Regions from separate parts of the Janthinobacterium sp. HH106 genome, predicted to be linked through region 3. Evidence: predicted binding sites of a transcription regulator. Region 3 holds the regulator's gene; each other region holds the start of a gene.
The links. The regulator sigma-54, encoded in region 3, starts transcription at its own class of promoters, with help from an activator protein. The targets are predictions, from matches to a motif close to TGGCANGNAANCTGCTTT.
Positions count from the first base shown of each region.

Region 1: JAB8_RS29050 (PEP-CTERM sorting domain-containing protein) is a predicted target of sigma-54. The motif match lies at 4,040-4,057, and genes of this name have one in related genera.
Region 2: JAB8_RS13100 (TorF family putative porin) is a predicted target of sigma-54. The motif match lies at 3,688-3,705, and genes of this name have one in related genera.
Region 4: JAB8_RS11125 (beta-propeller fold lactonase family protein) is a predicted target of sigma-54. The motif match lies at 2,356-2,373, and genes of this name have one in related genera.

Region 1 is NZ_LRIC01000025.1:140,046-145,969, forward strand. Features, by position in the region: gene JAB8_RS11750 (mannose-1-phosphate guanylyltransferase/mannose-6-phosphate isomerase) at 1-51, shown strand, start outside; gene JAB8_RS11755 (serine acetyltransferase) at 55-552, opposite strand; gene JAB8_RS11760 (FxDxF family PEP-CTERM protein) at 860-1,414, shown strand; gene JAB8_RS11765 (FxDxF family PEP-CTERM protein) at 1,493-2,071, shown strand; gene JAB8_RS11770 (TIGR03790 family protein) at 2,226-3,236, shown strand; gene JAB8_RS29050 (PEP-CTERM sorting domain-containing protein) at 3,291-4,031, opposite strand; gene JAB8_RS11780 (ExeM/NucH family extracellular endonuclease) at 4,482-5,924, shown strand, end outside.
Region 2 is NZ_LRIC01000030.1:24,902-30,825, reverse strand. Features, by position in the region: gene gshA (glutamate--cysteine ligase) at 1-739, opposite strand, end outside; gene amt (ammonium transporter) at 943-2,478, opposite strand; gene JAB8_RS13105 (P-II family nitrogen regulator) at 2,490-2,828, opposite strand; gene JAB8_RS13100 (TorF family putative porin) at 2,840-3,607, opposite strand; gene JAB8_RS13095 (accessory factor UbiK family protein) at 3,878-4,132, shown strand; partial or broken gene JAB8_RS13090 (magnesium chelatase domain-containing protein) at 4,252-5,115, shown strand; gene JAB8_RS29085 (hypothetical protein) at 5,240-5,924, shown strand, end outside.
Region 3 is NZ_LRIC01000073.1:81,299-87,222, forward strand. Features, by position in the region: gene lptA (lipopolysaccharide transport periplasmic protein LptA) at 1-312, shown strand, start outside; gene lptB (LPS export ABC transporter ATP-binding protein) at 312-1,067, shown strand; gene JAB8_RS27095 (RNA polymerase factor sigma-54) at 1,072-2,550, shown strand; gene raiA (ribosome-associated translation inhibitor RaiA) at 2,620-2,979, shown strand; gene JAB8_RS27105 (enoyl-CoA hydratase/isomerase family protein) at 3,111-4,196, shown strand; gene rapZ (RNase adapter RapZ) at 4,197-5,060, opposite strand; gene hprK (HPr(Ser) kinase/phosphatase) at 5,227-5,924, opposite strand, start outside.
Region 4 is NZ_LRIC01000023.1:6,436-12,359, reverse strand. Features, by position in the region: gene adh (aldehyde dehydrogenase) at 1-1,082, opposite strand, end outside; gene JAB8_RS11125 (beta-propeller fold lactonase family protein) at 1,335-2,291, opposite strand; gene JAB8_RS11120 (TonB-dependent receptor) at 2,496-4,634, shown strand; gene JAB8_RS11115 (transporter substrate-binding domain-containing protein) at 4,794-5,627, opposite strand; gene pedF (cytochrome c-550 PedF) at 5,653-5,924, opposite strand, start outside.

The DNA.
Region 1 (5,924 bases), on a different contig from region 3:
CTGGGAGAGGACGATATCGTGCGCTATGCCGATGCCTACCAGCGCGCCTGAGGCTCAGGGCACGCGGTGCATTACGTCCGGCGTGCAGCCGCTCTTGACGACCTTGCCAGGGTTGCCCACCACGATGGAATACGGCGGGATGTCTTCCGTGACGACGGCGCCGCCTCCGATGCGGCTGCCGCGCCCGATGGTGATGCCGCCCGTGATGATGGCGTGCGGGCCGACCCACACCTCATCTTCCAGGGTCGGGTAGCCGGTGACGCGCTGGCCATCCCTGGCAATGCGGTCGCGACGGCCCAGCGTGACGCCATGGAACAGCGTGACATTGCGGCCGATGACGGCACCCGGGCTCATCACCATGCCCCAGCCATGCGTGAGGGCAAATCCGGGGCCTATCTGCGCCCTCCAAGGGAAATCCACCCCCGCCTGGCTGGCCGCATAACGATGCACGAGCTTGCAGAATGGAAGAAATACGGGCCACAGGCCGCGCGCCTGCGATACCGCCTGGCAGAGGCGGGCGGTGGCGACGACACGGAAGGTTCTACTGCGCAAGATTTCCTTGAAGGTCAAGGGCCAGCTGCTGCGACCGAATAGCCGATACGTGTCTGCCTTTAATGCTGTCCAGGTTGTCATACATTCACCACGTCTTCCCTCCTGTTGTCGTTGGTACTGATTATATCTTTACTATGTTTGCGCACGCCACGGTAACAAGCCGGCATCCGAATTTGATGCTATAAAGAAACTATTTATTAAAAAAAGAATAATCAAATAAATTGCTTTATGATATTATTCTTCTTGGTTAAATTAATTCAATTCCCGTAGGCAATTTATTGTCTGCAATTACGTTTGGTGGAATCGCATGAAGAAACATATTTGCTCAGCTGTGGCCACCGTGGCATTTGCCGGTGCCGCCCTGTTTTCCCAGGCAGCAGCCGCCGCCGTTGTCGACATCAGCTCCGTGCCGACGGCCGTGACGCTGGCGAATGGCGGATCGCTGACCTTTGGCGACAAGTTTAAATCCGGCAATAAAGACAACTTTTTCAACGACCACTTCACGTTCAACGTGGCACAGTTCAGCAATGTGAGCCTGGTGGTCACGTCGACCAGCACGAGCGCGGCGAATGGCTTGAACCTGACGGGCCTGGGCCTGTACGACAGCGCCAATCACAGCCTGTTGCAGGGCGCGCAGGTATTGACGGGCAAGGATGACAAGTGGACCTTGTCTTTTGCCAACCTGGCGGCCGGTTCCTATTACGTCAAGGTTAGCGGCAACCTCGTTTCGGGCGCGGGCGCCACCTTCAGCGGCAACGGCAGTCTGGTGTCGGCTGTGCCGGAACCGGCAAGCTACGGCATGCTGCTGGGTGGCCTGGGTCTGCTGGGCTTCCTGGCGCGCCGCCGCCAGAAGTCTGCCTGAGCATCGCTGCACCGCTTTCCTTCCGCATTTTTATCTTGCGGCCAGCCTGTGCCGGCCGCTGTTTCCTTGGTGAAAAGTATGAACAAAATTCTCAAATCCCTGTTCCTGGCGATCATGCTGGCCGGCAGCAGCCTGGGCGCGCAAGCCGCCCCCGTCGACATCAGCCACGCGCCTGTCGACCTGACGCAGGACTTGCTCGATTATTCGGGCAGCAACCTGTTCGGCTCGTTTACGCTGGCACCGGGCCAGTTGGCCGGCGTCGAGCACAATTTCTTCAGCGACAAATTCCTGTTCACCTTGACCGGTAGTAATGATTTTAGCGGCCTGGCCACTTCCCTGAAGCCCAGCCTGAACTCGGGCCTGACCTTGACGGGTTTCAGTCTGAAGAATGCCGGCGGCGTCGTCTTGCAAGGAACGCTGGACCTGTTGAACTTCACGGCGGCGGACCAGGCCTGGGTGCTTTCGTCGAACGCAGCGCCGCTGGGCGCCGGCGACTACTTCCTGGAAGTGAATGGCTACGTGGCCTCGGCGGCCGGCGGCAGCTATAGCGGCAACGTGTCCGTCAATCCCGTGCCGGAACCGGAAACCTATGCCATGTTGCTGGCAGGCCTGGGCCTTGTGGGTTTCATGGCGCGCCGCCGCAAGCAGCAGGCGTGATGGCCGTGGCGTGAACGGAAAAGCGGAGGCCTCGGCCTCCGTTTTTTTTTGCAGCGCTTCCGCGGCTATTTTCAAGGCTATAATTGTTGGCACCATGGGCGGCCGGCAAACGGCCGTTTTGATCAATCGCACGTGTATTTTTCCCGGTACCCCATTGCGTATTTCATTCTGTCTGTCGCTGGCATTGCTGGCCAGTAGCGCCCATGGCGCCGCACCCGGCTTGCAGCCGTCACAATTGGCCATCGTCATCAATGATGCTGAACCGAACAGTATCGAGGTGGGGGCGTATTACCGCCAGGCGCATGCCATTCCTGCCGCCAATATCGTGCATGTGCATATTCCAAACCGGCCGCGCAAGCTGAGCATGGACCAGTTCGCTCAACTGAAGGAGCGCATCGACGGCCAGCTGAAGCCAGGTATCCAGGCGGTGCTGATGGTATGGAGCGCGCCGTATGCGGTCGAATGCAATTCCATCACCTCGGCCTTTACCTTGGGATATGACGCCGGGCAGTGTTCGAAGAGCTGCGGCGCCGGCAAGCCCAGTACCTATTTCAACAGCGATACGGGCCAGTCATTCAGCCAGCTGGGCATGCGTCTGTCGATGTTGCTGCCCATCGATTTTGTCGAAGAGGCCAAGGCGGTCGTCGATCGCGGCACGGCCAGCGGTTTTGCCGTGCCGGCCGCCAGTGCCTATTACCTGAACACGAGCGAAGGCGCGCGCAACAGCCGCGCGGCATTTTTTCCACCGGCCGGAGTGGTGCGCCAACGCAAGCTGACGATCAAGAACATGAAGGCCGATGTGCTGGAAGGCGCACAGGACATCATGGTGTACCAGACGGGCATGGCGAAGGTGGACAAGCTCGATACCTTGCGTTTTCTGCCGGGCGCTCTGGCCGACCACCTGACGTCGTTTGGCGGCGATTTGCAGGGCACGGCGCAGATGAGCAGCCAGCGTTGGCTGGAAGCGGGCGCGACCGCCAGTTACGGCACCGTCAGCGAGCCCTGTAATTATTGGCAGAAATTTCCTAACCCCACGGTGCTGCTGCGCCGCTACCTGAGCGGCATGACGGCGCTCGAAGCGTACTGGGGCAGCGTCGCCTGGCCGGCGCAGGGGCTGTTCATCGGCGATCCTCTGGCGGCGCCCTACGCCAGCTTCCGCCGCTGACGGCATGCTGGCGTGATTGAAGGCAAAAAAAATGGCTCGTATGAGCCATCTTTTTTATGCCTTGCCGTTGCGGCGGCGGCCGATCCAGCTCAGCAGTCCCAGGCCTGCCAGCAACATCACATAGGTTTCCGGTTCCGGTACGGGAGGAATCGGCGGCACTACGACGCCACTGCCGCCCGTGCCGATCGCGCCGCCGCCGCTGCGGTCGAAACCGCCGCTGGCGCCTCCGCCGCCGACACCGCCGCCACCGGCCGGCGGCGCGATGCCGCCGCCAGACGAGACCAGCAGCGGTTCATACACGTCGCCGGCACGCAGGCTGCGGCCAGCTTGATAGCCACGGCCCTCGATGGCTGGTTCTTCCTGCGCATACACGAAATCGCGGCTGCCGAAATGGTGCTGGCCGGTGCTGGCCAGCAGGCTGGCATTGGCGCCGTATCCTGCATCGGCAGGCTGTCCCAGAGCGTTGGCCAGACGATGGCCATTGCCGGAAAATGCAGGCGTGCGCAATACCTGGTCTGACTCGCCGGTACCAAATTCGGGCGTCGAGCCAACGCCGTCATTGCTGCGCGCGCCAAAGTTGACGAAACCATTCGCCAGGCTGCAGGCGCTGCTTGAACTGTCGGGGTTGAATTCGGCGCCCTTGCCGCCGCCATCCGCATTGCCCGCTTCGCAGCGCTTGCTGTCCGCATTGGCCTGTGCCGCAACTGTCTGTGCCTGCGCCAATCCGGCCGTCATGAACAGGGCTGCCGCCATGGCGGCGCAGAAAACGGAGTATTGCTTGCGTGGTTTTAACATGGTCTATCTCTTCAGAATGCATGCGAGCGTCGCGCCGTGCGCTGTCCGTTCGTGATGCGATTAATATTGCTACCGGTAATGCGACCTTTGTGTGCATGGCCGGATGTGCATCCCAAGAGGCAAGCGAGGCTGGGGCCTGCTCTCATTGTTGCGAAGCTGGTTGTTGTTGTCAGGAACAAAATTTATTTGCCTGAAATATATCACATTTTTCCTGGCGGCGTCTTTTTGACTTGCCACACGGTGCCATATGTTGTTCATAAAATACGTTTCAGCAGGCATCGGAAATAGCTGACGGACGAGGCTTTACTCCATTCGGCTTAATCAAATGTCATCAAGTCGTCATCCCCGGCCTTTAATATGCAAATAACAAGTCTGAAATACTTTTGTTAATTGTGGCGCGCCGGCCCATCATGCGGGACCGGCGTCACTTATTTACCGACCGGGATCCTCATGCACACCTCGTTTTCCCCCTTGCGCACGCCGCTGCGCCTGACCGTCATGGCTACCCTGCTGGCCAGCCTGTCCGTGCCGGCCCTGGCGGCTTCCGATATTGTCATCAGCCAGGTGTATGGCGGTGGCGGCAACAACGGCGCGCTGTATCGCAACGATTTTATCGAACTGTTCAACCGCGGCGCCAGCCCCGTGAACCTGAGTAACTGGAGCGTGCAATACGCGTCCGCCGCCGGTTCGAGCTGGGCCGTGACGGCCTTGCCGGCTATCGATTTGCAACCGGGCCAGTATTTGCTGGTACAGCAAGCCAAGGGGACGGGCGGCACGCAGGACTTGCCCGCGCCGGATGCCTCGGGCAGCCTGGCCATGTCCGGCACGGCCGGCAAGGTGTTGCTGAGTAATAACAAGACGGCCCAGACGGGCACCAGCCCCACGGGCGCCGCCGTCGTCGACCTGGTCGGTTTCGGCACGGCCAACGGTTTTGAGGGCGCCGTCGCGCCCGCGCCATCGAATACCCTGTCGATTGCGCGCGCGAATGGCGGCTGCGGCGACACGGACGATAACAGCGTGGACTTTACCGCCGGCAGCGTGACGCCGCGCAACACGGCTTTCGAGCGCCACGTCTGCGGCGGCCCCGTCGTGCACCAGATCATCACCAGCTGCCCGGCCAGCCTGGCGCTGGCGCTGGGCAATGGCGGCAGCGCCGTGCTGCGCGCGTCCGACGTGGATGGCGTGGTGAATGCTGCTATCTTGAGCTCGCCGGCCGTGGCCGGCATCAGCCTGGCCAACTTCAGCGCGGCCGGCGTGGCGGGCGAGAGCGCCAGCGTGAACCTGCTGGTGGCCGCTGGCGTGCCGGTGGGCAATTATCCCGTCGTCGTCCAGTTCGGCAACGACCAGCAGCAAACGGCGTCATGCAAGGTCGACGTGGCCGTGCAAGGCCTGGCCGCCGTCAGCCACACGATCCCGCAAATCCAGGGCAGCGGTGCGGCCAGCCCCTACGCCAATTCCGTGCAGACGACCGAGGGCGTCGTCACCCTGAAAGTAGGCACGGGTTTCTTCATGCAGGACGCGGCCGGCGACGGCGACCCGTCGACCTCGGACGGCATCTTCGTGTACACGGGCGCGGCCGTTACCACCGTGCAGCCGGGCGAGCTGGTACGCGTGACGGGCACGGTGTTCGAATACACGCCGTCGGGCGCGAAAAATTCCTATACGGAACTGAAGGACGTGACGGCCATCCTCACGCAAAGCGCGGGCCACGGCATCGTGCCGGTGAATGTGACCTTGCCGAACGACAACCTGGCTGCCGTGGAAGGCATGCTGGTGCGTTTCACGCAACCGCTGACCGTCTCGCAAAACGCCTACCTGGGCGCGCGCGGCGAACTGACCCTGTCGGCGGGACGGCGCGAAGTGCCGACCAACCGCTATCCGGCAGGCTCCGCC
Region 2 (5,924 bases), on a different contig from region 3:
GGAAATTGACGTCGCTGCACTTGGCGTGGAAGGGATTGAGCATCCACGGGTCGACATCGATCATCTTGCCGAATTTTTTCACCACTTCATCGTAGGCCGTGTAGTGGTTGCTCTTGCGGCGCAAGGCCCAGCCCGCGTGCAAGGGCGGCAGCAAGCTTTGTTCATGAATATTTTGCAAGATATCGGGGATGCCGTCCGACAAGTCGTTATTCAGCAGAATCGTGCACGGGTCGAAATCCTTCAAGCCCAGGCGGCGGCCGTTGTTCAGGCGCACGAGGGGCTCGATGACGAGCATGTTGCCGTCCGGCAGGGCCAGCGGTGTCGGCTGGGTGATCTCGGGCGACCACGAACCGAAGCGCACGTGCAGTCCCGTCTGGCGGAAGATTTGCATCAGGCGCGCCACGTTCTGCAGGTATTGCGGCGTGGTGTTGTGCAATTCCGGCACGATCAGCAGGTTGCGGGCGTCCGGGCAATACTTGTCGATGGCAGCCATGGCGGCCTGCACGGACAGGGGCAGCATTTCCGTGGCCAGGTTATGGAAACCGCCAGGGAACAGATTGGTATCGACGGGCGCCAGTTTGTAGCCGGCGTTACGCAAGTCTACCGAGCAATAGAAGGGCGGCGTGTGTTCTTGCCACTCCATGCGAAACCAGCGCTCAATGGCCGGCGTCGCGGCCAGAATCTTTTTTTCGAGGTCGAGCAGCGGTCCGGTCAGGGCCGTGACGAGATGGGGAACCATAGTTACATCCTTAAATTATGTGCAGTATTCAAAAAAGCACACAGAACTGCCGACTATATTACCGTGTAAGTACCCCAAATCGGGGCAAAACCCTTGTTTTAAAGACCTTTTCCATTCCCACAACGAAAAAAAGGCACCTCAATGAGGCGCCTTTCTGGCCGGACATGCCGCGCCGGGGCGCTGGCATGCCAGATCCTTGTTATTTAACCATGATACGCTTGCTCGCCATGGCTGGTGATGTCGAGGCCTTCGCGCTCTTCTTCTTCCGGTACGCGCAAGCCGATGACGATGTCGACCAGTTTATAGGCGACGACGGAGACGACGGCCGACCACAGGATGGTGGTGCCGACCGCTTGCGCCTGCACCCACACCTGATGACCGATCGAATACGGATCGGCCGACATCTTGTTGGTGACATAGTCGAAGATGCCCTGGCCGCCCAATTGTGGTGCAGCAAACACGCCCGTCAGCAAGGCACCGAGGATACCGCCCACGCCATGCACGCCGAACACGTCGAGCGAATCGTCGGCGCCGATCAGGCGTTTCAGGCCATTCACGCCCCACAGGCAGACGATACCGGCCAGCAGGCCGATGACCAGGCCGCCCATCGGGCCGACAAAGCCGGCCGCCGGGGTGATCGCCACCAGGCCGGCCACGGCGCCGGACGCGCCACCGAGCATGGATGGCTTGCCTTTGCTGATCCACTCGCCAAATACCCACGACAGGGTGGCGGCGGCAGTGGCCAGCAAGGTGTTGACGAAGGCCAGGGCCGCCACGTCGCCCGCTTCCAGCGAGGAACCGGCATTGAAACCGAACCAGCCCACCCACAGCAGCGAGGCGCCGATCATGGTCATCGTCAGCGAGTGCGGCGCCATCGATTCGCGGCCGTAGCCGACGCGCTTGCCGATCATGATCGCGCCCACTAGGCCGGCGACGGCGGCATTGATGTGCACCACGGTGCCGCCGGCGAAGTCCAGCGCGCCTTTTTGCCAGATCCAGCCCGCTTTCAGGGCTTCGCTGGCCGAGGTGGCGGCATTGGTGATCAGGTCAGGACCGGTCCAGAACCACACCATGTGGGCCGCTGGCAGGTAGGCGAACGTGAACCACAGCACGACGAAGGCCAGCACGGCGGCAAACTTGGCGCGCTCGGCGAAGGCGCCGACGATCAGTGCGCAGGTGATGGCGGCAAACGTGCCCTGGAAAGCGACGAAGACGAACTCGGGAATGACGACGCCCTTGCTGAAGGTGGCGGCGGCGGCAAACGTGCCCTTGGCCGGATCCCAGATACCGTTCAGGAACAGGCGGTCGAAGCCACCGAAGAAGGCGGTTTTTTCCGTAAAGGCGATCGAGTAGCCGTAGATACACCACAGCACGATGACCAGCGCGAACACCATGAACACTTGCATCAGCACCGACAGCATGTTCTTCGAGCGCACCAGGCCGCCGTAGAACAGGGCCAGGCCGGGGATGGTCATCAAAATCACCAGCAAAGTGGAAATCATCATGAAACTGGTATCGCCCTTGTTGGCGACAGGGGCGGCAGCCGGTGCGGCAGCGGCCGGGGCCGGGGCGGCGGCAGCGGGCGCGGCGTCAGGCACGGGCGTGACGGCGGGGGCGGCAACGGCCGTGGTCGTGGCCGCCTCCGTCTTGGCAGGGGCATCGGCAAAGCTCGGCGTGGCGACGCCAAACGCACACAGACAGGCTATCCCAGCGAGCAATTTTGTTATATTTTTACGCATCAATATTCCCCTTAGAGCGCTTCGTTGCCGGTTTCACCGGTACGGATGCGGATGACTTGTTCCAGGTTGTAGACGAAAATCTTGCCGTCGCCGATTTTACCGGTACGCGCGGCGCCTTCGATCGCTTCGATGGCCTGGTCGACAATGGCGTCATCGACGGCTGCTTCAATCTTGGTTTTTGGCAAAAAATCAACGACATACTCGGCGCCACGGTAGAGTTCCGTATGGCCTTTCTGGCGGCCGAAACCTTTGACTTCGGTGACGGTAATGCCTTGCACATTGATAGCCGACAAGGCTTCGCGTACTTCGTCCAGTTTGAACGGTTTAATGATTGCAGTAATCATTTTCATGGCAGTCTCGCTTAAAAGGTTTTGGATACGGTCAGCACGAGACCGGATTTCGCCAGATTCTTGCCATTCGGTGCCAGCGACGTGATGTTGGCCTTGACGGCGGCCAGAGCCACGGTCACCACGCCGAAATCCTTGGTCACGCCGATCTTGTAATCGTTATAGCTGAGGGCATCGTTGTGCGCGACCTTCTGGCGTCCGGCATGCAGGTTCAGCATGTAGCCATCGTGCACATCGACGTTGGCACCCACATCGAGGTAGCCGCTGTTCTTGCTGTCAGGCACGCCGAACAGATTACTGGTCGAATGCGAGTACTTGATGTAGGCCGGGCCATAGCCGAGCTGGCCGTACAGTTCGAAGGTGTTCGCGTTGGTGCTCAGCCCATTCGAGGGATAGAAGTAGTACAGGCCGCCCACATCGTAGGTGAAATCCTTGCTGATCTCGCCACGTTTGCCGCCGTAGATATCCCATTCCAGGTTGGTATCGCCGCCGCCGTCTTTGATCCATTTGATGCTCGACAGCCAGGTCCCCACGTACAAACCCGTCGGATTGTGGGTATAGTCGGCGCCGCCGCTGATGGCAGGGTCGAGACGGCTTTGCGACACGCCACGGTAGCGGTAGTCGCTGGTCAGCGCCACGTTGTAGCTCACCACGTTATCAGGTACGGCTTCGGCCGCAGCAGGCGCCGCCACTGCATCCTGGGCCATGGCGCTGCCGCACAAGGCGGTCATGGCCAGCGTCAACGCTGCAGCTAAAGTCATGTTCTTGGACAGATTCTTCATGGCGATTCCCTTTTATTGAACTTTTAAAGCGGTTGAGGTTTAAAATCTTGGCTGGAGATCACAAAGCGTTCATACCTTCTTTAGCAGAATACGTGCCAGCTCTCTTGCCACCTTGACAGGTGCCTTTCCGGCCATACATACCGTGCAAGCCGCTGGGCATGCGGAAATACGTTGCTGAAGCGTTGTGGATTTGCCTATTTTCGCACCAGATTAACACCGCTGTGCACCGCAATGGTGCGATGCACATGCCGCACCATAAAAGGACTGAACATGGACATGAATACCTTCTTTAACGACTTGCAAGGCAAGATCCACCAGGCCATCGAGAACTCGCCGGCCAAGGATATCGAGAAAAACGTGAAATCGATGATGACCCAAGGCTTCGCCCGCCTCGATCTCGTCACGCGCGAGGAATTCGATATCCAGGCGCAAGTGCTGGCCAAGACCCGCGCCAAGCTCGACGCACTGGAATTGCGCCTGATCGAACTGGAAACCCGTCTGAACGAACCCAAGGCCAAGGTGTAAGGTTGTAAGGTGACGCCAGCCAGACCACGTTATTGACGGCCTTGCTGGCATAGCTCAAGCCTGACGGCGTTTCACGCGCTAGACTGAGACTGCCCGCGCCCGCGCCACAGGGGAGTTTGATGAGTCTGGCCGTCCTGAAAAGCCGCGCCCTGGCCGGCATGGAAGCGCCCGAGGTAAGTGTCGAAGTCCACCTTGCCAACGGTTTGCCTTCGTTTACGATAGTCGGCCTGCCGGATACGGAAGTGAAGGAATCGCGCGACCGCGTCCGTGCCGCGCTGCAAAACTGCGGCTTTGAGATGCCGGCGCGGCGCATCACGGCCAACCTGGCGCCGGCGGACTTGCCCAAGGAATCGGGGCGCTTCGACCTGCCTATTGCCTTGGGTATCCTGGCCGCCTCGGGCCAGTTGCCGGGCGACCAATTACATCACTACGAATTCGCGGGCGAACTGTCGCTCTCTGGCCAGTTGCGTCCCATTCGCGGCGCCCTGGCCATGACCTTTGCCATGCAGCGCTGCCCGGCGGGCGCGCCACGCGCCTTCATCCTGCCGCAGGCGAATGCGGACGAGGCGGCGCTCGTCCGCGATGCCTGCATCTATCCCGCCCACAGCCTGCTCGAAGTCTGCGCGCATTTTGCCGCGCACGGCAGCCAGACCGCCCTGCAACGCCATCAGCCCATGCTGGCAGCGCACGTCTTTCCGTATCCTGACTTTGCCGACGTGCAAGGGCAGCAGCAGGCGCGGCGGGCGCTGGAAGTGGCGGCCGCGGGCGGCCATAACGTCCTGATGGTCGGGCCGCCGGGCGCGGGCAAGACCATGCTGGCCAGCCGTTTTCCCGGCGTGCTGCCGCCCATGAGCGACGAAGAGGCGCTGGAATCGGCTGCCGTGCATTCGCTGGGCGGCCACTTCAAGGTGGAACACTGGAAACGCCGCCCCTATCGCGCCCCGCACCAGACGGCGTCCGGCGTGGCCCTGGTGGGCGGCGGCTGTGACTTTCTCAAATAACTGCGACATTTTCGAAATAAATGCGATAATAATTCCACAGACCAACATTTCTACGTCGTTAACGCGAACCTGTTAATGCACAGGCGAACTGCGCGACGTGACTAGCATGCAAATTACGTTTACGCAAAATTTCAAAAAAGTTAAGTCGCTTATCCGGATTAAAAATTCCTTGGCCTTCGGTGACAATGCGATGGTTGTATGGTGGTATTCCGGCTTTTTCAAAAATATGACCGCTGAATCACAGCCGCTCGTGTTGGTGCATTTTCGGAAATACATTTCACCAGGGGTTTTCGGACCAGTCGTGTGTCGAACACTTCCGCTGACCAGCCTTGGTCAAGCACGAGTTGGGACCGTCTGGAAACATGACGTGTGCAAAGCTGAGCTCGACGCAATCCCCAAAAAATTCATGGTGAGTTTTGATGAGGGGAAATGGCGCTTTATCTCTTTAAGCCAGATGCGACAAGAAAGGCGGGCGCCGCCATTTTCCCAGCGAGACTATCCACTACAACGCGAGAACGATGCGAACTGGCTGATAGAGTTCGACCTTCCCGCTGGCGGCAAACTCTTGGTTCCATGCATTGAATTCTTTTCACGTTGCTACGGGCGCTCAGGCGAGCTCAAACGTATTCTGGCTACCTACCCGTGGAGTGGCGTCCCCGATTCCGCTGTACGAAGGCTCTATGCGCCACTGGGTGAAGACGAAGACCCGCCGAATTGGAAAGTCCGGTTGCGTAGAAGGATGCTGAACGGAGATGTCGTGTTCCTGGCTCATGCAAAGTACGAGACCTACA
Region 3 (5,924 bases):
CAGAAGCGCGATGGCGCCGGCGACCTGTGGGTCGAAGGCGAAGCGGAGCGCGTGGAATACGACAACAAGACGGAAGTGGTGAAACTGTTTTCCAAGGCCAAGCTGACGCGCCTGGAAGGCACGAAAGTGACCGACGTGGCCAATGGCGCCTTCATCTCGTATGACAGCCGCAAGGAAGTATTCAAGATGGAAAATTCCGACAGCGGCACCAGCACCTCCGACGGCGGCAGCGTGCGCATGGTGATCCAGCCGAAGACCAAGGCGCCCGCGGCGGAGAAAGCGCCTGCCACACCTGTGCCAGGAACGAAATAATGGACAATACCCGTTGCGGCAGCACCCTGATCGTTCGCGGACTGCAGAAAACCTATGGCAAGCGGCAAGTCGTGCATGATGTCTCGCTGCAAGTCGAATGCGGCGAAGTGGTGGGGCTGCTGGGCCCGAACGGCGCAGGCAAGACCACCTCGTTCTACATGATCGTCGGCCTGGTGCCGTCGGATGGCGGCAGCATCGACATCAGCGGCGTGGACATTTCCAGCCTGCCGATCCACCGCCGCGCACAGATGGGCCTGTCGTATCTGCCGCAGGAGGCGTCCGTGTTCCGCAAGCTGACGGTGGAAGACAATATCCGCGCCGTGCTGGAAATCCAGACCGTCGAAGGCCGTCCTTTGAAGAAGGCCGAGATCGAGGAACGCCTGGATAAACTGCTGGCCGACTTGCAGATTGAAAAGTTGCGCGAGAACCAGGCGCTGTCCCTGTCGGGCGGCGAGCGCCGCCGCGTGGAAATCGCCCGCGCCCTGGCCACCGATCCCCGTTTCGTGCTGCTCGACGAACCGTTCGCCGGCGTCGACCCGATCGCCGTGATCGAGATCCAGCGCATCGTGCGCTTCTTGAAGGAGCGCAATATCGGCGTGCTGATCACCGATCATAATGTGCGCGAGACGCTGGGTATTTGCGACCGTGCCTACATCATCAACCAGGGCTCGGTACTGGCGTCGGGACGCCCCGACGACATCATCGCGAACGAGTCGGTACGCCGGGTCTATCTGGGCGAACACTTCCGCATGTAAGCCAATGAAACAATCATTGCAGCTGCGCACTTCGCAGCACCTGGCACTGACGCCGCAGTTGCAGCAATCGATACGCCTGTTGCAATTGTCTACTCTGGAATTGCACCAGGAACTCGAGCAACTGCTGACGGACAATCCCTTGCTCGAGCGCCTCGACGATCCGCTCGACCGTTCGCTGCGCCTGCTGTCCGACGGGGCCTTGAGCTCCACGGCCGCGCCGGCCGAAGCGCCGCCCCAGCCGCCAGGCCAGGAGGCGCCCGCGGCGCCGGCCGAAGCGGAAACCTTTGACGGCGAGGCGGGCGAGGGCCCGGCCGCCGCGGATGGCGGCGACAGCGACTGGAGCGAGGCGAGCCGGGGCAAGGCGCCCGACGACGAAGATTCCCGCCCGCAACTGGAGGCCCATCACTGCACCCTGCGCGAACACCTGATGGAGCAGATGCGCGTGACGGTGCTCGAATTGCGCGACCGCGCGCTGGTCGAGCTGATCATCGACGCGCTCGACGACAATGGCTACCTGGAAGAGTCGCTCGACGACATCCTGGCGCGCCTGCCGGAAGAGCTGGAAATCGATGCCGACGAGATGCGCACGGCCTTGTCGCTGCTGCAAAGTTTCGATCCACCGGGCGTGGGCGCGCGCAATGCGTCCGAATGCCTGGCGCTGCAAATCAAGCGCTTGCCGCACATCGCCATGGTGACGCGGCGCATGGCCCTCGTCATCGTGGAAAAGCACCTGGCCTGGTTTGCCCAGCGCGATTTCAACAAGCTGAAAAAAGCCCTCGATTGCGACGATGAAGACTTGCGTGAAGCGCAGACGGTAATTCGCCAGTGCAACCCGCATCCGGGCGCCGTGTTCGCTGCGGACGTGTCCGATTACGTGGTGCCCGACGTCGTCGTCAAGCGCGCGCGCAATGGCTGGCAAGTGACCCTGAACAACGACGTCATGCCGCGCCTGCGCGTCAATGCCATGTACGCCAACTTGCTCAAGCAGGGCAAGGGCGAGGGTGCCATGGGTGCACAGTTGCAGGAAGCCAAGTGGCTGATCAAGAATATGCGCCAGCGCTTCGACACGATTCTGCGCGTGGCGCAGGCGATAGTAGAAAGACAAAAGAACTTTTTCTCGCATGGGGCTGTTGCCATGCGCCCCCTTGTGCTCCGTGAAATAGCTGATACACTGGGTTTACACGAGAGTACTATCTCGCGGGTAACAACTCAAAAGTACATGCTGACCCCGCACGGCATGTTCGAGTTGAAATATTTCTTTGGTAGCCACGTCGCCACCGAAGCGGGGGGCGAAGCGTCATCGACGGCGATACGGGCATTGATCGTGCAACTGACAGGAGCAGAAGACCCTAAAAATCCTTTATCCGACAGTAAGATTGCGGACATGCTGGGGGAACAAGGCATGGTGATTGCGCGACGTACTGTTGCCAAATACCGGGAAGCGTTAAAAATTCCGCCAGTGAGCCTGCGTAAGTGTTTGTAAGTTTTTTTCGGTTCCTCTGCGGGCCGGATACGATGGACCGCACGAACCCGATCATCTTTAGGAGTGTGTATGAATCTCACCATCAGCGGACATCATATCGAAGTGACACCAGCCATCCGTGAATACGTACAAACGAAGCTGGAGCGCGTGAAACGTCATTTCGATCAAGTTATCGATATCGCCGTGATTCTGACCGTCGACAACCTCAAAGAGAAAGAAAAACGCCAAAAGGCCGAAGTCAACCTGCGTCTGAGTGGCAAAACTGTCTATGTGGAAAGCCTGGCACACGACCTGTATGCCGCGATCGATACCCTGATCGACAAGCTCGATAGGCAAGTGATGAAATACAAAACCAAAGTGCAAGGGCACGGTAAAGAGGCGATCAAGCATCTGCCAGACAGTTCGGAAGAAGAATTCGCCCCCGCCTAAGCGGCCCGCGACTTTCAACCGGCTGTGATCAACTAAGGGCGCACATTGCGCCCTTTTTTGCGTCCAGCGAAACGCAATGTTCGCCGCGCAGGCGCTAGAATGTTTGCACTTTCACTTCTTTCCTGCCTGCCATGAGCGACCTCGTCCAGATTTCCATCCGCCACCGCACGGGCCACATCGTGCTCGACCGTCCGAAAGCCTTGAATTCCCTGTCGCTGGAGATGGTGCGCGCCCTGAGCGCGGCCTTGCTGGCATGGCGCGACGATCCGCAGGTGGACGCCGTGGTGATCCGCTCCAGCAGCGAAAAAGCCCTGTGCGCGGGTGGCGACATCCGTTTCTTTTACGATGCGGGCCTGGCCACGCCGCAGGGCGGCAGCGCCTTGCTGGAAGATTTCTTTACGGAAGAATATGCTTTAAATCATTTGATCCATTTTTATCCGAAACCGTATATCGCCGTCATGGATGGGGTGGTGATGGGCGGCGGCATGGGCGTGGCGCAAGCGGGGCCCGGCAACCGCCTGCGCATCGTCACGGGCCGCACGCGCATGGCCATGCCGGAAGTCAATATCGGCCTGTTCCCCGATGTGGGCGGCAGTTACTTTTTGTCCCGTCTGGCGGGTCAGCTGGGCCTGTACCTGGGCTTGACGGGTTTGACGATCAACGCGGCCGACGCCCTCTACACGGGCCTGGCCGATGTCTACCTGCCCGAGGCGCAGATGGGGGCGCTGCTGGCCCTGTTCGAGTCCACGCCGGGCGAAGGCTTGCCGGTCGCTATCAAGGCACTGGCGGCACCATTCCAGGCCGAGGCGGGCGCTTCCCTCCTGGCCACGGCGCGCGCGGCGCTGGACCGCCACTTCAGCGCGGGTTCAGTGGCCGCCATCATGGCCTCGCTGGCGCAGGATGACGGCGCATTCGCGGCGAAGGCGCTGGCGGCCATGCGCTTGCGCTCGCCCTTGATGATGTCGGTGACCCTGGAGTTGCTGCAGCGGGGCGCCCACCTGGGCGTGGCCGATTGCCTGCGCATGGAGCGCACGGTGGTGCGCCACAATTTCGAACATGGCGAAGTGCTCGAGGGCGTGCGCGCGCTGGTGGTCGACAAGGACAATGCGCCGCGCTGGCAGCCTGCCAGCCTGGACGGGGTCGACGCGGCCATGGTGGCGCGGTTCTTCGCCCCCGTCTGGCCGGCGCAAGCCCATCCGCTGCGCCACCTGGACTGATTAAGAACGCTCGCGGTGGCGCAGTACGACTCTTTCTTTGGGGCCGAAATACTGCGCCAGCCGTTCCGCCATGTACACGGAGCGGTGCTGGCCGCCCGTGCAGCCCAGCGCCACCGTCAAATAGCTGCGGTTGTCGGACTTGAACGACGGCAACCATTTCTCGATGAAGGCGCGGATGTCGGCCAGCAGCTCCAGCGCGCTCGGCTGTGCGTCGAGGAAAGCGATCACGGGCGCGTCGCGGCCGTCGAGCGGGCGCAGGGCCAGGTCGTAATAGGGATTGGGCAAGGCCCGCACGTCGAAGACGAAATCGGCATCGAGCGGCACGCCCAGCTTGAAGGCGAACGATTCGAAGAACAGGGTCAGCGGCGCGCGCTCTGAGGCGACGATATCCTTGATCCATGCGCGCAATTTGTTGGCGCTCAGTTCCGAGGTATCGATCACATGGCCCAGCTGTTCGATGGCCGACAGGCGTTCGCGTTCTTCCGAGATGCACTCGATCAGGGTGCGGCGGCTGGCCGGATTCTGGTTCGGGCGCAACTCGTGCGACAGCGGATGGCTGCGCCGCGTTTCCGAGAAGCGCGCCACCAGCGAATGCGTGGTGGCTGTCAGGAACATGACCTTGACGTCATGCCCCTGGTCGCGCAACAGCGCGACATTGTGCGGCAAGCTGACGAGCGATTCGGCGCTGCGCGCATCGACGGCGACGGCCAGTTGCGGCGTGCCTTCGTCGAGCAAGGTTTGCACCAGGCTCGGCAGCAAGGCCGGCGGCAGGTTGTCGACGCAATAGTAGCCGGTATCTTCCAGCACATTGAGCGCGACGGATTTACCGGAGCCGGATATTCCGGTGATAAGGACGATATGCATAGCCCGATCATACAATAAAGACCGGCACCGCGCTCCCGATGCAATTATCTTTACAAATTATTGCAATTTGGGCTGTGATATTTCTTTGCTGCACGCGCCAACAATGCTGTCGGATTACGCGGGGCCTTGCCCCACCTCGGCGGCCCCGCTAATCCGACCTACGTTGCTAATCGCCGCTCATGGCGAGGCGTTGCCGTTCCATGAACTCCTGCAAGGTATCGATGCCGCGCAGCTGCAGAATCGTGTTGCGCACGGCCGCTTCCAGCAGGACGGCGATGTTGCGGCCGGCGGCGACGGGGATGACGACCTTGCGCACGGGCAAGCCCAGTACGTCTTCCGTGGGAAACAGGAAGGGCAGGCGCTCGACTTCTTCTTCCAGCGCGTTGCGGCGCACCAGGTGCACGATCAGTTTCAGGCGCATCTTGCGGCGCACGGCCGTTTCGCCAAAGATGGCCTTGATGTCGAGCAAGCCCAGGCCGCGCACTTCCAGCAGGTTTTGCAACAGGGGCGGGCAGCGGCCTTCGATCATGTTCGGCGCGATGCGCGAGAATTCGACGGCGTCGTCGGCCACCAGGCCGTGGCTGCGCGAAATCAGCTCCAGCCCCAGCTCGCTCTTGCCCAGGCCCGAATCACCCGTGATCAGCACGCCCACGCCCAGCACGTCCATGAACACGCCATGCATGATGATGCGCTGCGCCAGTTTTTTCGACAGGTAGACGCGCAGAAAGTCGATCACTTGCGCGGCCGGCAGCGGGGTGGAGAACAGGGGGATGTTTTGCTCGTCGCAGATGGCGAGGATGTCGGGCGGCGTTTCCAGCCCTTGCGCGATGATCAGCGCGGGCGGACCGCCGGCGATCAGTTCGC
Region 4 (5,924 bases), on a different contig from region 3:
TGGCGGCCGATGTCGAGGTAGGACAGGATTTTTTCCAGCTGCTCCTGCGACGCTTGGGCGCCGATCATGGTGGAAGAATCGAGCGGATTGCCCTGCTTGATGGCGGCCACGCGCTTCAGGGCCCGTTCGATGAATTTCTCGTAGATCGATTCCTGGATCAGCACGCGCGATGGGCAGGTGCACACCTCGCCTTGATTCAGCGCGAACATCGCAAAGCCTTCCAGGCACTTGTCGAAATACTCGTCGTCCGCATCCATCACGTCTTCAAAGAAGATGTTCGGCGATTTGCCGCCCAGCTCCAGGGTGACGGGAATCAGGTTTTGCGCCGCGTAGCCCATGATCAGGCGGCCCGTGCCCGTTTCGCCCGTGAAGGCGATCTTGGCGATGCGCTTGCTCGAGGCCAGCGGCTTGCCCGCTTCCAGGCCGAAACCGTTGATGATGTTCAACACGCCCGGTGGCAGCAGGTCGCCGATCAGCTCGATCAACACCATGATGGAAGCGGGGGTCTGCTCGGCCGGTTTCAGGACGACGCAATTGCCGGCGGCCAGGGCTGGCGCCAGTTTCCACACGGCCATCAGAATCGGGAAATTCCACGGAATGATCTGGCCCACGACACCCAGCGGCTCGTGGTAGTGGTAGGCATAGGTTTCCGCATCGATTTGCGCGACGGAACCTTCCTGCGCGCGGATGCAACCGGCGAAGTAACGGAAATGGTCGATGGCCAGCGGAATGTCCGCGTTCATCGTTTCGCGGATCGGCTTGCCGTTATCGATCGTTTCCGCCGTCGCGATCAAGCTCAGGTTCTGTTCGATGCGGTCGGCGATGCGGTTCAGGATGTTGGCGCGCTCGGCGGGCGAAGTCTTGCCCCAGGCCTCCTTGGCGGCATGCGCGGCATCCAGCGCCAGCTCGACGTCTTCCGTCGTGGAACGGGCGATTTCGCAAAACGGCAAGCCCGTGATCGGCGTAATGTTAGGAAAGTATTCACCTTTTACTGGTGCAACGAATTTGCCGCCGATGTAATTGTCATAGCGTTGTTTGAAGGGATTGGCTACGCCCAGTTTGCTGATGTCTGCGAGATTCATGTCGTCCTCTATCGGGTTAATTAGAATGGAGTTACTTAATTAAAATCAAACGTCCTGGTACAGATGGGGTGAGTACACCGAGTCTTCCGCAAATGCCGTGCCAGCTCGCCATCCCCCTACCCAACTTAGCGGGTTTTACCTCTGTTGCAAGGGCCTGGTGGCGATATCGGCGGGTTCAATTGCTGCCGTAGCGCCCCATCGCCGCTGCACAATGGAACAGGTGTACCAGACTGGAACACCTGCCCTGTACCACTACCGAATCACCACGCCCCACGGCAATTCACCGACGGCAATATCGGCCAGCTTGCGCGCGCTGGCCGTGTCGATGACGGAAACGCTGTTCGAGCGGCCATTGGCCACGTACAGCTTGGCGCCGTCGGGCGTGATGGCCATGTTCCACGGACGCTTGCCGACTGGAATGGTGGCCGTCACCTGGTTGCTGGCCGTATCGATCACCATTACCGTGCCGTCGATACCGTTCGAGACATATACCTGCCTGCCGCCGGGATGGACGGCGATGCCATTCGCATTCTTGCCGGCGGGAATGGTTGCGACGGCCTTGCGCGCGGCCATGTCGATCACATAGACGGCATTGACCAGTTCGCACGCCACATAGGCGCGGCCCGAGTCCGGACTGAAACCGATGCCGCGCGGACGCAGTCCCACGGCGATGGAAGCCACCTGGCGGCGTTGCGCCACATCAATGACGTCGACTTGCTCGGCCTCTTCCGCACTGACCAGCAGCCAGCGCCCATCGGGGCTGAACACGGCATGTTCCGGGTTGCGTCCCTGCACCTTGATATCGGCAAGCAAGACGCCAGTGTGGCCATCGAGCAAGGCCACGCTATTGTTTTCCTCGACGGCCACGGCCACGTGACTGCCGTCCCGGGAGGCGCTGACGCCTTCGGGCGACTTACCCAGCGCTACGCTGCGCACGGGCACGCCGGTCACGTTATCGATCAGCAGCAAGGCGCTGCTGGCCGCATCCGTGACAAACAATTGCCGTCCGCTGGGGTCGGCGGCGATGCCGCGCGGCCGCTTGCCGGCCGCGATCTGGCGCACGACCTGGTCGGTCGCCGTGTCGATCACGCTCACGGTGCCCGATTTTTCATTGGGGACATAGGCAAATGGAGCGGCCTGGACGGCGGTGCTGGCGAGCGCGGGCAGCAGCCAGCACACCTGGAGAAAGCGCGAGAAGAAGTTGGGCATAATCACCTTTTCAATGGCAAAACACAGGAAAAGCGCACGCTAGCGGCGCATCTGATAATTGCTGCATGCAAACGCCGTGCCACTGACACGCGTATAATTTCCGCCCACCAATGGAGACATGGCAGGCATATTGCTTGATACAACTATGCAGACCTGCGCCGCGCACGCGACCAAGCAGGCTTTTATTCACATTGGAGAATCCGCATGCAGCATCGTTTCCGCCTGAACACCATCGCCAGCCTGTTTGTCGCCGGCAGCGCCACCCTGGCCCCCCACGTTTTCGCCGCCGAGTCCGCTGACTTGGCCGCCGGGCAACTCATGGATACGGTGGTCGTCAGCGGCAGCCGCATCGCCCACCCCAGCCAGGAAGTGCCGGCCTCGATCGACGTCGTCGACAGCGCCCGCATCCAGGAGGGTCAAATCCGCGTCAATGCCTCGGAAGCGCTGGCCGCCGTGCCGGGCCTGGTCGTGCAGAACCGCCAGAACTACGCGCAGGACTTGCAGATCTCGTCGCGCGGCTTCGGCGCACGCTCGGCCTTCGGCGTGCGCGGCGTCAAGCTGATCAGCGATGGCATTCCCGCCAGCATGCCCGACGGGCAAGGCCAGGCCGCCACCTTCAACCTCGATACGGCCGAGCGCATCGAAGTGCTGCGCGGACCGTTCTCGGCCATCTATGGCAACCACTCGGGCGGCGTGATCCAGCTGTTCTCCAGGGATGGGCAAAATCCCCCATCCGTCGAACTGAACGTAACGGGCGGCAGCTTCGGCACCAGCAAGGTGGACTTGACGGCACAAGGCCAGGCAGGCGGCATCGGCTACGTGCTCGACGGTTCGCGCTTCCGCACGGACGGTTTCCGCGACCACAGCGCCGCCACGCGCGAACAGGCGTTCGGCAAGATCACCATCAAGCCGACGGTAGACAGCAAGCTGACCATCGTCGCCAACAGCCTGCATCAGGGCAACACGCAAGATCCGCTGGGCGTCACCTGGGCCACGTTTGCCCGCGATCCGCGCGCCGGCGAAATCGATGCGACGGACACGCAAAACCCGAAGCGCACCCTGGCCGAACGCTACAACACGCGCAAGAGCATCGACCATCAGCAAATCGGCGCTACCTATGAACAATCGTTTGGCGAAGACCGCCTGCACGTGACGGCCTACGGCGGCAACCGCGACGTGATCCAGTACCAGGCTTTTACCAAGGGTTTCCAGGCGCCAGCCAGCCATTCGGGCGGCGTGGTCGACTTCCAGCGTGAGTTCTACGGCATCGACACCAACTGGCTGCACGTGAACCAGCTGGCAGGCGGCAAGCTGAGCACCACCATCGGCATCGACTATGGCCGCTCCAGCGATGACCGCACCGGTTATGAAAATTACATCGGCAACACGTTTGGCGTGAAGGGCAAGCTGCGCCGCGACGAGCAGGATGTCGTCTCCAGCCTCGATCCGTATATCCAGGCAGAATGGCAGAGCGGGCCATGGCTGCTCAGCGCAGGTGTGCGCTACAGCAAGATGAAAGTGTCGGTCAACGACCGCTTCCTCGGCAATGGCGACGACAGCGGCAGCCTGGAATTCAGCCACACGACGCCGGTGCTGGGCCTGCTGTATAAACTGACGCCCAACGTCAACGTGTACGCCAGCGCCGCGCGCGGTTTCGAAGCACCCACCCTGAACGAACTGTTTTACTCGGGCACGGGCGGCGGCTTCAATTACCAGCTGAAACCGGCCACCAGCACCAACCTGGAAGCGGGTATCAAGGCCAGGATCAATCACAACACGCATGTGAACGCGGCCGTGTTCCAGATCAAGACCAACGATGAACTGGTGGTCGACAGTTCCAGCGGCGGGCGCACCAGCTACCGCAATGCGGGCAAGACCTTGCGCCAGGGCATGGAAGTGTCGCTCGACTCCAGCTTGCCGTACGGTTTCACGACAAAAGTGGCGCTGACCAGCCTGCACGCCGTGTATGACCAGGCGTTCGGCAGCGTACGCGAAGGCAGCCGCTTGCCGGGCGTGCCCAGCGCAAACCTGTTTGCGGAACTGGCCTGGAAAGACACGCTGGACCGTTTCGGCGCGGCAGTGGAAAGCGTGGCCAGCAACCAGGTCTACGCGGAAGACAGCAACAGCGAAAAACCGGCGCCCGGCTACACGGTGTTCAATGCGCGCTTCAACGCCAAACAAAACGTAGGGAATTGGCGCTTCAAGGAGTTTGCCCGCCTGAACAATCTTTTCGACAAGACCTACGTGGGCTCCGTCATCGTCGGCGACAGCAACAAGCGCTACTATGAAGCGGCGCCAGGCCGTAACTGGTTGTTAGGTGTGAGCGCCCAATACTCCTTTTAAGAACACCTGAGAAAAAGTCCATGGCGGCGTTGCATTGCCTTGTCGTACTATTCGTACTGCCTGCGGCAATGCGCCTTGCCCTGAACATTTTTCAGGCGTTCTCATGAAAAAGCCCGCGCCTCTTCCGAAGCGCGGGCTTTTACCATTCAGCATAGTCTGCTACGGCCGCGCTTCCTTCACGCCATACTTCTCAAAGATGGTTTTCAATTCACCGCTGGCCGCCATCTCGTTCATGGCCGCCTGCAGTAACTTGGCCACGTCGAGCTGTTGCTTGCTGACGGCCAGGCCCACGGCCCAGCCGGCACGCGGCAAGCGGGCGAAAGCCACTTCGCTCAAGGGGAAAGCGGGATCGCTTTTCAGCACCGATTCGATTTCCGACCGGTTGGCCAACACGGCGTCGAGCTGGCCGGCCTGCAATTGCTGCAAGGCTTCGGCGGCCGTATCGAAGATACGCACGTCGTCGCGGTATCTGCCACTGTCCTCGCCCAGCATCAGCATGGCCGCAATCGAGACCTTTTCCACGCCGATACGCTTGCCTGCGAGGCTGGCGACGCCATCGAATTGCGGCACGGCTTGCGCGCTGCGCGCCAGGCGCACGGTTTCCACGTAGTACGGCGCGAAGATCTCGACCTTGTCGTTATCCGCCATCAATTTCTTGTCGACCGGCACGTGCAGCATTACGTCGGCGGGACCATAGCCGAGGTAATGTCCCTTCCACACCATATTGCGCAAGTCGTCGTTGAGGTTTTCGCCGGCGGGAAAGGGCAGCAAGCTCAGTTTCAGCCCCAGCTTTTTCGCCAGCGCTTCGGCGATGTCGATATCGATGCCCGCGCCTTTGTCGGAAAACGGCGCGAACTCGTTATACACAGCCACTTTCAGGCTGCCCGACTGCTGCACTTTCTGCCAATCGGCGCGCGCCGGCGCGGCTGCGCACATGGCCATGCAAGCGAGCGAGAGCATCGCGCGCGCGCCACGGAGTTGAAATGAACGCATGGAACTCCTTCGTTATCAGTTCGACCTAATTAGACTCGCGGCGGGTTTCCAGGTAGGTCTTGATGGCCCACATCGCTTCCTGGTTGAATACGCCCTCGAACGGCGGCATGTACACGGCGCCATTACGCACTTTACCGTGACGGATGGTCGCCAGGAAATAATTATCCGTTTCCTTGTAACACGCCTGTTTCTTTGTCTCATTCTTGATACCGAAGCAATCACGGTCCAGCTGGCGCAAGTCCGGCGCGATGCCGCCCGAAATGGCTTCGATGCCGTGGCAGCGCGCGCAATTCTGGT